DNA from 2 places in the Serpentinimonas sp. SSL01 genome. Region 2 is predicted to be linked to the other one. Evidence: predicted binding sites of a transcription regulator. Region 2 holds the regulator's gene; the other holds the start of a gene.
The links. The regulator FNR, encoded in region 2, switches genes on or off when oxygen is low (the NO sensors DNR and NnrR bind a similar motif). The targets are predictions, from matches to a motif close to TTGATNNNNATCAA.

Region 1: ACVMK0_RS04185 (protocatechuate 4,5-dioxygenase subunit alpha) is a predicted target of FNR. The motif match lies at 4,918-4,931, and genes of this name have one in related genera.

The regions. Positions count from the first base shown of each region.
Region 1 covers NZ_CM150487.1:858,553-864,728, reverse strand. The annotation lists gene ACVMK0_RS04200 (ABC transporter substrate-binding protein) at 1-1,136, shown strand, start outside; gene ACVMK0_RS04205 (putative bifunctional diguanylate cyclase/phosphodiesterase) at 1-3, shown strand, start outside; gene ACVMK0_RS04195 (ATP-binding protein) at 1,133-3,493, shown strand; gene ACVMK0_RS04190 (class III extradiol dioxygenase family protein) at 3,494-4,345, opposite strand; gene ACVMK0_RS04185 (protocatechuate 4,5-dioxygenase subunit alpha) at 4,403-4,819, opposite strand; gene ACVMK0_RS04180 (LysR family transcriptional regulator) at 4,945-5,952, shown strand; gene ACVMK0_RS04175 (helix-turn-helix domain-containing protein) at 5,849-6,176, opposite strand, start outside.
Region 2 covers NZ_CM150487.1:1,286,076-1,292,251, forward strand. The annotation lists gene aceA (isocitrate lyase) at 1-352, opposite strand, end outside; gene ACVMK0_RS06105 (sulfite exporter TauE/SafE family protein) at 590-1,300, opposite strand; gene hemN (oxygen-independent coproporphyrinogen III oxidase) at 1,339-2,718, opposite strand; gene fnr (fumarate/nitrate reduction transcriptional regulator Fnr) at 2,868-3,587, shown strand; gene ACVMK0_RS06120 (hypothetical protein) at 3,637-3,939, opposite strand; gene ccoG (cytochrome c oxidase accessory protein CcoG) at 4,013-5,449, opposite strand; gene ccoP (cytochrome-c oxidase, cbb3-type subunit III) at 5,468-6,176, opposite strand, start outside.

The DNA.
Region 1 (6,176 bases), 430 kb from region 2:
TGAGCCCACCCCCAAGCCGCCGCCGCCTGCTCCGTCACGCCGTCGCCTGGCCCTTGGGGGCCACGCTGGCGGCGGTCGGGTTGCACGCTTGTGCGCCAGCAGCGCCGGTGCGGCTGGCCCTGCTGGCGGGCCTGACCGGCGCCATCAGCGATTTGGGGGTTGGGGTGCGCGACGGCGCGCTGCTGGCCATCGAACAGGCACGCGCCGCCGGCCGGGCGCTCGAGCTGCTGGAATTCGACGACGCCCAACGCCCCGAGGCGGTGCCCGAGGTGGTGCTGCGCATCGCCAGCGCGCAGGTTGCGGCCGTCATCGGGCCGGCCACCAGCAGCATCGCGCAAGCTTGGATCCCGCTGGCCCAGCAACACGGGCTGCTGAGCGTTTCGCCCACCGTGACCAGCCACGACTTCAGCGGCATCGACGATTTGTTTTTTCGCGTTTGCGCCAGCACGCACCTGTACGCCACCCACAGCGCCACCTTCGCCGTGCAGCGGCGCGGCTGGCGCCGGCTGACCCTGGTCCGCGACGAGGCCAACGCCGCCTACACCCGCAGTTGGGCCGATTTTTTTCTGGCCCAAGCCGGTGCGCTGGGGGCGGATGTAGCCGAACCGGTGGTTTACCGCGGGCCGCTGCAACCGCGGTTGGCGCACACGGTGCTGCAGCAAGCGCTGGCGCAACAGCCCGAGTCCCTCGTGCTGGTGGCCAGCGCCAGCGACACCGCCATGCTGGCCCAGTTGGCCCGGCGCAGCCCGCAGGCGCCGGCGCTGCAAGCCGCCGAGTGGGCCTCGACCGACCAGCTGATCGTGCGCGGCGGGCGTTCGGTGGAGGGCATGGTGGTGTCGCAATACTTTGACCGCGACAGCCGCAACCCGGTCTATCTGGATTTTTTGCAGCGCTTCGAGCAGCGCTTCAGGCGTGCGCCGGGTTTTGCCGAAGTCGCCGCCTACGATGCCGCCCAAGTGCTGCTGCAGGCGCTGCAACAGCAAACGGCTGGCGAAGCGCTCAACGCCACCTTGTTGCGCGTGCGCCGCTTCAACGGCTTGCAAGACCCGATCGTCTTCGACGCCTACGGCGACCACCTGCGCCCGCTGGTGATGACCGAAATTCGCAACGGCCGCTTTAGCACCGTACGCGCATGAAAGCCCCGCGCGCGCTCTCAATCCGCTGGCTGTTGGTGGGCCAGTTCGTGCTGGTGATTGCCTTGTCGGTCGCCTTGGTGGTGGCACTGATGCTGTTCTGGCGCCTGCCGCTGGAACGGGAGAGGCAGCATCACGAGCAGCAGCGCATGGCCACCGTGGTGGTGCAGCAGTTGCAGGACCTGCTCAACGCCACCGAACTGCAGCTCGAAATGCTCCGTGCTGCCAGCCCAGGCGGCCCGATCCAAGGCAAACGGGTTGACCCCCTCGTGCGCCGCTTTGCGCAGCAGTTGGTCGATCAGGCCGGCACTTTTCAAGCCATCTACTGGGTCGGCCCCGATGGGTTGCTGCTCGATTTTGTCTTGCCCTTTGCTTTCGGCTACCCTCATACCACTGAGCGCTCTGGGGCCGACCTGAGCAACCTGCCCATTTTGCGTTTGGCTGCTCAAGGCGAGCACCCGGTCTGGAGCGACCAGTACCTCTCGCCCTTGGTGGAGCAGCCGGTGGTGGGCATCGCCCTGCCCTTGTCCAACGGGTTCATGGTCGCCGAAATCTCGGTGCAGGCGCTGGTCACGGGCAGCGTCGAATGGGGCCAGCGCGGCGACCTGCTGGTGCTATTCACCGACAGCCGCGGCGAACTGGTCCGCTCGCCCGACCCGCTCGACCCCCTGCACCGGCGCAACATCGCCCACCTGGAGCCCATTGCTCGCGCCCTTGATGCGGCGCAGGCCCATGGCCGCATCGTGCATCTGGGTGAAACGTTTGAAGGCTACGCCCAGAGCCTAGACCGCCTCGGGTGGGTCGTTTTTACGGGCAAACCGCTGGATCTGGCACGGGCCTCGGAACGCGCCGCCATCGCCCTCACCGCCGTGGTGGTGGTGTTCGCGATCGGCTTTGGCCTGTTGCTCAACCTGCTGGTGGGCACCCGAATCGGGCGCCACCTGCGCCGCAGCGTGGCCTACTCCGAGGCGCTGGCGCGCGGCGACTACGAGGCCACGCCACTCCGCAGCCGCATCGCCGAGGTGCAGCAACTCGAACACAGCCTGAACCATATGGCACAGGAAGTGCGCCGCCGCGAGCAGCAGCTGCGCGCCATCATCGACCTCGGACCCACGGTGGCGGTGCAGATCTACGACCGCGACAGCCGGGTGGTGGACTGGAACCCGGCTTCGGAGCGCATGTTGGGCTACAGCCGCGCTCAGGCCATAGGCAAGCGGCCGGTCGATCTGTACTACGACACCCAGCAACAGGCCGATTTCGAAGCCATCCTGGAGCGCATCGCCCGCACCGGCGAACCCTTCGGCCCCTTCGAGGGCGCCTTGCGCGGCGCTGACGGCGCCTTGCACTGGATTTATTCCACCACCTTTGCGATCCCTGGGCAGCAGGCGGACGAAGTGCGCTTCGTCTGCATGGACATCGACATCAGCGAAATCAAAAGGCTGGAAGCCGAGCTGCGCAGCCTCAACAGCGAGCTCGAAGACCGGGTGCAGCAGCGCACCCAGAGCCTCGAACAGGCCAATAACGAACTGCAACGCACCCTGAACGAACTGCGCTCCACCCAAGACCGGTTGGTCCAAGCCGACAAACTGGCCGCCTTGGGCAGCCTGGTGGCCGGGGTGGCGCACGAACTCAACACCCCGATCGGCAACGCCCTGATGGCGACGAGCACGCTACAAGAGAGCCTGCGTCAGTTCCGCGAGCGCCTGCAGCAGGGGCTGCGGCGCAGCGAGCTCGACGCCTTTGTGCAACAAGTGGGCACGGCCGACGACATCGCCACGCGCAACCTCGAGCGCGCCGCCGAGCTCATCAGCTCGTTCAAACAGGTGGCGGTGGACCAGGCCAGTTCGCAGCGGCGCCGGTTTCAGTTGTCCGAACTGGTGCACGAAATCGTGCTAACCCTGCAGCCGATGCTCAAGCATAGCCCCTATGCGCTCGAGGTCGAGGTGCCCGCCGGCATCTGGCTCGACAGCTTTCCCGGCCCGCTCGGGCAGGTGCTGGCCAATCTGGTGCAAAACGCCTGGGTGCACGGGCTGCAAGGGCGCGCCAGCGGCCGCATCCGCATCGAGGCATCGGCCCTCGAGGGCGAGCAATTCGCACTCAGCGTGAGCGACGACGGCAAGGGCATTGCGCCGCACCTACAAGACCGCGTTTTCGAGCCCTTTTTTACCACCCGGCTGGGCCAGGGCGGCAGCGGGCTGGGCCTGCACATCGTGCACAACCTGGTGACGGGGGTGCTGGGCGGACGCTTGGCGCTCGAGAGCAGCCCGGGCCAAGGGGCCCGCTTCACCCTCACCTGCCCGCTGGTGGCCCCCCGGGAACTCGTCCAGGGAGCTGCCCCGGTCGGCAGCGCTGCGCCTTGATCAGGCCAGACACTCCAGCGCCATCACCCCGGTGGCGGTGTTCGAGATCGGGATGTGGTAGTTGCTGTGCACCTTGCGCACCCCAGCCCCGCCGCGCGTCAGGGCGGCGCGCATGGCCAGCCACATCAGCAGCTCCACCCCCTGGGTGCCGGCCCGTTCGACCAGTTCCAGATCGCTGAACTGGGTTGCCCACTCGGGGTTGGAGACCATGCTTTCGAGAAACTGCTGGTCGAAGGCCTTGTTGATGAAGCCGGCGCGCTCGCCCTCGAGCTGGTGGCTCAGCCCGCCCGTGGCCATGACCAGCACCCGTTTGTCGCTGTCCCAGCGCTGGATCGCCTCGCCCACCGCCTGGCCCAGCTTATAGACCCGCCGCGCCGTGGGCAGTGGGAACTGCACGGTGTTGATGTCGATCGGCACGATCTGCACCGGGGCCACCTCGTGTTCGGGCCAAAAAAGCTTCAACGGCAGCGTACAGGCGTGATCGACCAGCATCTCCTGGCAAGTCACGACATCAAACTCGTGCGCCACCAGATGCCGGATGATCTGCCACGACAGCTCCGGGCAGCCGGCCAGCGGCGGCAGCGTCGGGATGCCCCAGCCTTCGTCGGCGTTGTGGTACTCGGCGGCGGCCCCAACGGCGAAGGTCGGCATTTTGTCGAGAAAGAAGTTGAGCCCGTGGTCGTTGTAAAACACCACCACCACCTCGGGGCGCACCTGTTCGAGCCAGCGGTGGATGGGCGGGAAGCCGTCGAAAAAGGGCTTCCAGTAGGGCTCTTGCTGCCAGCCTTTGGCCAATGCGTTGCCGATGGCCGGAATGTGCGAAGTGGCCAAGCCACCGAGTAGGGTTGCCATGAGGTTCCTTGAGGCGCTATAGGGAAAATGGGGTTGGGGGTGGCGCGGGGTCTGTCGCTAGACCCCGAGCTTGGCCGCAGGCCAGTCGGGCTGCTGGTTGGCCGCGGCCAGTTTGGCCATGAACTCGGGCTTGCTCACGCCGGTCTGCTGTGCCCCGATGTCTTGCATGTTGAGGCCAAATATGCCGGCAAATTTGGCCAGGTAGTAGGCGTTGCCACCGGCTTGCAGCAGCGCCAGCACCTGCTTGGAGCGCACCGCCTCGGCCTGCTGCGGGTTCAGGCCGTAGCGCGCCATGTAGCCCTCGGGGTCGGCGACAAAAGCCTCGCGGTTGGCTTGGTGATTGAACGAAAAACACATTTTGTTGAGCGCGTAGCCCTTTTGGGCGAGCGCGCCGTCAAACGGCGTCGTGCCGGGGATGTCATGGGTATCGCTGGGGGCGCTGGGATCGCTGGGGTTGCGCATGGGGCTGCTCATTCTTGGGCTCCTGGGTGGTGTGGTCTGCAAGGGCGGTCCAGCACGGCTGGGGCGCTGACCGATTTGGCTGTGACGGGTGCCCCAGTGTGGCGCATGAATTGACTTCGATCAAGCCAGGAGGCATCATGCAACCCATGAATGATTTTGATTGGTACGCGCTCGATGCGCGCCTGCTGCGCCTGCTGGTGGCGGTGGCGCAAACCGGCTCGGTGACCGCCGCCGCCCAGCGCTTGGGGGTGACGCAGTCGGCGGTGAGCCACCAGCTCGATCGGCTGCGCGCCATCGTGGGCGACCCGCTGTTTGTCAAGTCTGGGCGCGGCATCGTGGCCACGGCGCGCACCGAGGCTTTGTTGGAACCGGCGCAGGCGCTGCTGGAGCAAATGGAGCGCTTTGCACAGCGCGAGCGCTTCGAGCCAGCCCTGTGGGAGGGCAGCGTCACCGTAGCGGCCAACGATCTGCAGCGCGACTTGCTGCTGCCGCCGCTGCTGCAGCGCTTGCAACACCTAGCCCCCAAGGTGCGGCTGCGCGTGATCCCGTCGGGCATCCCGAGCCTGGAGCTGCTGCGCCAACATCGGTGCCAGCTCGTGCTCAGCCCGCGTCCGCCCGATGGCACCGACATCGTGCAAAAGCGCCTGTTTGAAGACGCCTACCGGGTGTTTTACGACCCCACCCAACGCGCCGCCCCGTGCGACCTGGACGAATACCTGGCCGCCGACCACGCCACCGTGGTCTATGAGCCCAACCGACCCCTGGACTTTGACCAATGGCTGCTCGGGCGCGGGGTGCAGCGGCGCTTTCGGGTGCTGGTGCCTGGTTTTGCTGGCTTGGCTTCGTTTTTACCCGGCAGCCGCCTGCTCGCCACCGCCCCCGGCTTGCTGCAGCGCCACCTGCTGCGCGGCTTGGCCAGCGCCGCCCCACCGCTGGCCTGCCCGCCGTTGCCGATGTACTTGGTGTGGCACCTACGGCACCAGCACGACCCAGCGCAGCGCTGGCTGCGCGCCCAGATCGAGGCGCTGGCGCCGGCCCTGCTCAGCCCCCAGCCGGGGGTGGCTGCGCAACAGTCCGCACCGCCTGCAGCGCTTGCCGCTGCGCCTGCCGATACTGTTGCGGGCTCTGGCCGGTGCGGCGCTTGAAGAAGCGCGAGAAATACGCAGGATCGTCGAAACCGAGCTCGAGCGCCAAGCTGGCAGCCGGTGCGGCGATGTAGAGCAGGCGCCGACAGGCCTCGCGGGTCAGCCGTTCGTGCACCAGCTCGAGGGCGCTGCGGCCGCTGGCGCTGCGCGTCAGGCGGTTCAAGCGCTGCAGCGACAGCCCCAGCCGCTCCGCGTAGCGCTGCAGCGGCCAGTGCTCCAGAAAA
Region 2 (6,176 bases):
ACTGATCCGGGTACATGGTTTCGGAGCTGTTGCCGTCGGCCGCCACTTGCCAGCCCGACAGGTACACCGCCTCGAGGCCGGCCTTGGCTTGCTGCATGGCTTGGCCGGCGGTGATGGCGCCAAAGGCGTTGACGTAGCCCTTTTTGGCGCCGCCGTTGACGCGCTCCCACAGGGTGCGGGCGCCGTTTTGCGCCAGCGTGTACTCGGGCTGCACGCTGCCGCGCAGACGCACCACGTCGGCGGCTTTGTAGCCGCGCTTGACGCCTTTCCAGCGCGGGTTTTGCGCCCAGTCGAGCTCCAGCGCTTCGATCTGCTGCTGGCGGCTGAGTTGTTTGTTGATGGCAGAGGACATGCTTCACTCCTGAAGGTTAAAAAAACGGTGGGGCTGCGGCAACGGCCTAGGGGCCAATGCGCCGCGCCGTTGCCTGTAGTGTAAGACCGCAGCGGGGTCAGCCGTGAATCTTATGTCTTATACAAGACAAAAAAATAGCCATTTAAAAACAATGTACTACCGGCCGTATTTTGCATTAAGAAACGACTTTTCTTATTGAGAAAAATTTATTGCAGCGCAGCAACGTGACATTTTGCATTATGAAACTATGCAGTCGGTATGCAAAAACGCCACTGGCTCGTCGCACCACAAACCCGTGGGGTGCGCGATGCCCATCCACAGCGCCGCGCTCGAGACCAGCACCAGCGCCAGACCCGCCAGCCGGATGCCCCAGCCGCCGCTGCGCGCGTCTTTGAGCTTGAGCAGCAGCCACGGCGCTGCCGTGAGCGAGACCATGGTGCCCAGCGCAAAAGCGGCCATGATGGCGGCGCCGTTGACCACGCTGGCCGACAGCGAGGCCACCAGCAGCGCCGAATACAACAGCCCGCAGGGCATGAGCGCCCAGCCCACGCCCAGCACCGCCGGCGCTTTGGGGCCGAGCCGGTTCATGAGCGGGCGCGCACGCCGCCACACCCCTTGGGCCCAGCCCTCGATGAAGGCCGGCTGGCGCGCCTGCAACAGCAGCACCAGCCCCAGCAGCAGCGCCGCCACGTGCATCAGCGTCCAGAGCGGGCGGATGATGGCGGTGTGCTGCCCCATCCAAGCCAAGCCCTGCACGGTGCCAGCGGCCAGCGCGCCCAGCAGCGCGTAGCCTATCAGGCGGCTGAACTGGAAGGTGAGCAAAGCGCGAACGCGCCGCGGCTCGCCGGCGTGGGCAATGCCGGCGCAGGCCGCGCCGCACATGGCGATGCAGTGCGGGCCGCCCACCAGCCCCATCACCAGTGCCGAAAGCAGCATCGATTCAAACATGGGCCGACTCTAGCAGCTTGGCAGCGGCGTTGCAGCGATCAAATGATTTTGGAGAAGCGTGCCCGGTCGCGGTCTTGCTGCAGGTGCTTGTCGAACTGCATGGCGATGGCGCGCACCAAGTACCAGCCGGTGTCGCTGACTTCTATGCTGCCCGCGCTCAGGCGCAGCAAACCCATCGCTTCGAACTCGCGCAAGCGCTCCAGCTCGGGTTCAAAATAGCTTTTGAACTCGATCAGGTGCGCCAGACCGACAGCCTCGAAATCCACCCGCCCCTGACACATCAGCGCCATGATCACGGCGCGACGCAGCAGGTCGTCGCGGCTCAGCGCCAGCCCACGCACGATCGGCAGCCGCCCTTGGTCGAGGTGGTCGTAGTACTCTTCGAGCGTCTTGGCGTTCTGGCTGTAGGTGGCCCCGATGCGGCCGATGGCCGAGACCCCGAGGGCGATCAAATCGCAGTCGGGCTGCGTGCTGTAACCCTGAAAATTGCGGTGCAGCCGCCCCTGGCGCTTGGCCACCGCCAAGGCATCGGTGGGCAGCGCGAAGTGGTCCATGCCCACATAGACGTAACCCGCTTGGTTGAAGATCTCGAGCGAGATCGAGAGCATGGCCAACTTGTCGGCTGCCGGTGGCAGTTCGGCGGCCACGATGCGCCGCTGCGGCTTGAAGCGTGCCGGCAAATGCGCGTAGGCGTAGAGCGCAATGCGGTCTGGGCGCAGCTCGCGCACGCGCTCCAGCGTGTGGCGAAACGACTCGGGCGTTTGCTGCGGCAGGCCGTAGATCAGATCGACGTTGACGGATTCGAAGCCGATGCGCCGCGACGCCGCCACCAAGTCGAACACCTGCTCGGCGGGCTGGATGCGGTGCACGGCCTTTTGCACCGTGGGGTCAAAATCCTGCACGCCAAAACTCAGGCGGTTGAAACCCAGGCGGTGCAGGTGCTCCAGCCGCGCAGGGGTCACGGTGCGCGGATCGACCTCGATCGAATACTCGCCCCCCGGCACCAGCTTGAAGTGGCGCTGCACCATCGCCACCAGATCGCTGAGCTCCTCGTCCGACATGAAGGTCGGGGTGCCGCCGCCGAGGTGCATCTGCGACACGCTGTGGCCCGAGCCCAGATGGCGGCACTGCAACTCGAGCTCGCGCGTGAGGTAGCGCAGGTACTCGGCCGACTTGCTGTGGTGCTTGGTGATGACCTTGTTGCACGCGCAGTAGTAGCACAGCGAATCGCAAAACGGGATGTGGACATAGATCGACAGTGGCAAGGCCAGCGAGCCGGCATGGCGCTGGCGCAAAGCCTGCACATAGTCTTGCTCGCCAAAGGCTTCGACGAAGCGGTCGGCGGTCGGGTATGAGGTGTAACGGGGGCCGGGCACGTCAAAACGCCGCAGCAACCCCTCGTCGATGACAGGTTTCACTAAAATTTCTCCTGGTGCGAGAATATGCACCGAACATCCCCCCTCACCCTTGACCTGAGTCAAGTCGAGCCCATTTTTTGTTTTCTTTGACGCGCGCCCCACACGGCAGCACATGGGTTAAGCTTCGCGCACTATTTGGCCGCGCTTACATGGATATTCAGAGCATCAAAGTCGCCTGTTCAGGCTGCAATCTGCGCGAGTTGTGCTTGCCTATGGGGCTCAAACCGCAAGAGCTGGAGCATCTCGATCAGATCATATCGAATCGGCGCCGCATCAAACGCGGAGCGTCCCTGTTCAGCGCGGGCGAAGCCTTCACCGCACTGTACGCGGTGCGCTCGGGTTTTTTCAAGACCTGCATCACCAGCGCCGACGGGCGCGACCAAGTCACCGGTTTTCAGATGATGGGCGAGATCATCGGCATGGACGGCATCGTGCACGACCAGCACGCCTGCGACGCGATCGCGCTCGAAGACGCCGAGGTCTGTGTGCTGCCCTTTGACCGCATCGAGCAACTGTCGCGCGAGTTCAGCGCCTTGCAGCACCATGTGCACAAGATCATGAGCCGCGAGATCGTGCGCGACCAGGGCGTGATGCTGCTGCTGGGCACCATGCGCGCCGAGGAGCGGCTGGCGGCCTTTTTGCTCAATTTGGTGCAGCGGCTGCACGCGCGCGGGTTTTCGCAGTCTGAACTGGTGCTGCGCATGACGCGCGAAGAGATCGGCAGCTACCTGGGCATGAAGCTCGAGACCGTGAGCCGCACCTTTTCGCGCTTCATGGAAGACGGCATCATCGACGTGCGCCAGCGCTACGTGCTGATCAAAGACACGCAGGCGCTGGAGCGGCTGGTGAACCCGCCGATGCGCAACTAGGGGCCTAGGCTCTGCTCGTGTGCCACGAGGCGCCGCTTTGCAGGGCACCCTACTGCCGTGGCGGCGGGACCTCGGGGCTGGCAGCGTGGTTGCGCGCTTCGCGTGCCGGGCGCAGGCTAGCCAAGTAGGTGGCGCGCTGTTCGGGCGTCATCATCTGCAAACGGCGTTGATCAGCTGGCACCATGGGCGCATTGCGGTCCAGCACCGGGTCGCGGTTTTTGACGGCGGTGACGACCAAGGCGAGCGACAGCGCAATCGATGCAGCCGGCAGACCAAACACCAACCACGTGTAAGGCTCACGGTACCAAGGGGCAGGCTTGGTCGGGGCTGGGGCGGCTTGGGCAGTGCTCATGGTATTTGAGTGTAGGTCTGGAGGCTAAAAGGTCAGGCGCAGGCACAAAAAACCTGTGTGGCTGCAACGGTGTTCATTGACGCGGCATCATAAAGACCGAGTCTTGGCGCACCGTCATGGGTTCGGCACCCAAAGATTGCACCTCGAAGTGGATCGGGTGCATGCCCGGCGCGCTGCTGCCCGGCGGCACACGAACCGTCACCGCCAGCGCCCGCGCACCCGTAGGCGCGAGGGAGAATTCGGTCTCGGAGATCACTTGCAAACCCGGCAAACCGTGCACCACCAGACGCAAGGGTTGCTCTTGCTCGGTGGCGTTGAGCATGCGCAGCGTGTAAACGTTTTCCACGTAGCCTTGTTGCACCACACGCGACAAAATGGTCGAGTCGCGGATGACGTCGAGCTTGAGCGGTGTGCGCAGGTACAAACTGGTGAACAGCGCCACGGTGATGAGCAGCAAAATGGCACCGTAGGCCAAGATCCGCGGCCGCAGCACGCGGCGCCACATCTGGGCCGAGGTCCAGCCCTGCTCGAGCCCGTTTTGCGTGGTGAAGCGCACCAGCCCTTTGGGGTAGCCGACCTTGTCCATGACCTGATCGCAGACGTCGGCGCAAGAACCGCAGCCTATGCACTCGTACTGCAAACCCTTGCGGATGTCGATGCCGGTGGGGCAGACTTGGACGCAGAGCGAACAATCGACGCACGAGCCCAATTTGAGCAGCGACAGATCGGCTTGGCGCGAACGGCGGCCACGTGGCTCGCCGCGCTGCGCATCGTAGGTCACGATCAGGGTGTCGCGGTCGAACATCGCGCTCTGGAAACGCGCGTAGGGGCACATGTGCTTGCACACCAGTTCGCGCATGTAGCCGGCGTTGCCGTAGGTGGCAAAGCCATAAAACAAAATCCAGAAGCTTTGCCAAGGCCCGAGCTCGGCCTGCCAGACCGCCAGCCAGAGCTGTTCGATGGGGGTGAAGTAACCCACAAAAGTGAAGCCGGTCCACAAGCCAAAGGCGATCCAGAGCACTTGCTTGAGGGTTTTTTTGCCGTATTTCTCGAGCGTATGGCCGGATTGATCGAGCCGCATGCGGGCCGTGCGGTCGCCTTCGACCAGCTTTTCCATCCACAGATAAATTTCGGTGTAAACCGTCTGCGGGCAAGCAAAACCGCACCACAGGCGTCCGGCCACGGCCGTAAACAAAAACAAGGCAAGCGCCGAGATCACCAACAACCCAGTGAGGTAGATCAGGTCGTGCGGGTAGAGGATGAGGTTGAAGAGGTAGAAGCGCCGTTCTTCGAGGTCAAACAAAACAGCCTGCCGGTTGTTCCATTGCAACCAGGGCAGACCATAAAAGACGATCTGGGTCAGCCAGACCGTGGCCCAACGCCAGTTGGTAAAGACCCCCGCGACGGAGCGCGGATAGATCTTCTGCCGGTCGGCGTAGAACGTAATTTCGATTTCTTCGGGGCCAGCGGCGGGTTGAGCACCGCTGGCTGGGGGTCGGGTATCAGACAAAGCCAAAACTTCTCAAAGTTAGTTTTGCACCGGGTTGGACTTGGCCCACACATAGGCGGTCAGGACGTGGATCTGCTGCTCGGACAGCAACACGTTTTGCGGCGGCATGACGTTTATGATACCTTCATTGATGCTGCGCACCACGGCATCGACCCCAAAACCATGCAGCCAGATGTCGTCGGTCAGGTTGGGGGCACCGATCAGATAGTTGCCCTTGCCTTCGGCGCCGTGGCAGGCGATGCAGGTGGCAAAGTTGGCCTTGCCGGCGGCTGCCCGCACGCTGTCGTGCGGCGCGCCCGAGAGGCTCAACACGTAGTGCGCCACGTTGAGCACGTCTTCGGGCGAACCCACGGCTTCGGCCAAGGGCGGCATGACCGCTACCCGACCTTGGGTGATCGAGACTTTGATGGCCTCGGGGTCGCCACCCCAAATCCAGTCTTTGTCGGTCAGATTGGGGAAGGTCAGGCTGCCGCGGGCGTCGGCGGCGTGGCAGACGGCGCAGTTGTTCATGAACAGGCTTTCGCCGATCTGCATCGCAACCGGGTCAGCGGCCAGTTGTTGCACCGACATCTGCGCGAAGGCCTCGAACTTGGGCGCCACCCTCGCCTCGTTGGCTGCGCGCTCGGCCTGGTACTGCCCCACCGAACTCCAGTTGAGCAAACCGGGAAACTTGCCAAACATCGGGTATAGCAGGCCATAGATCAGGGCGAAGACCACGGTGATGATG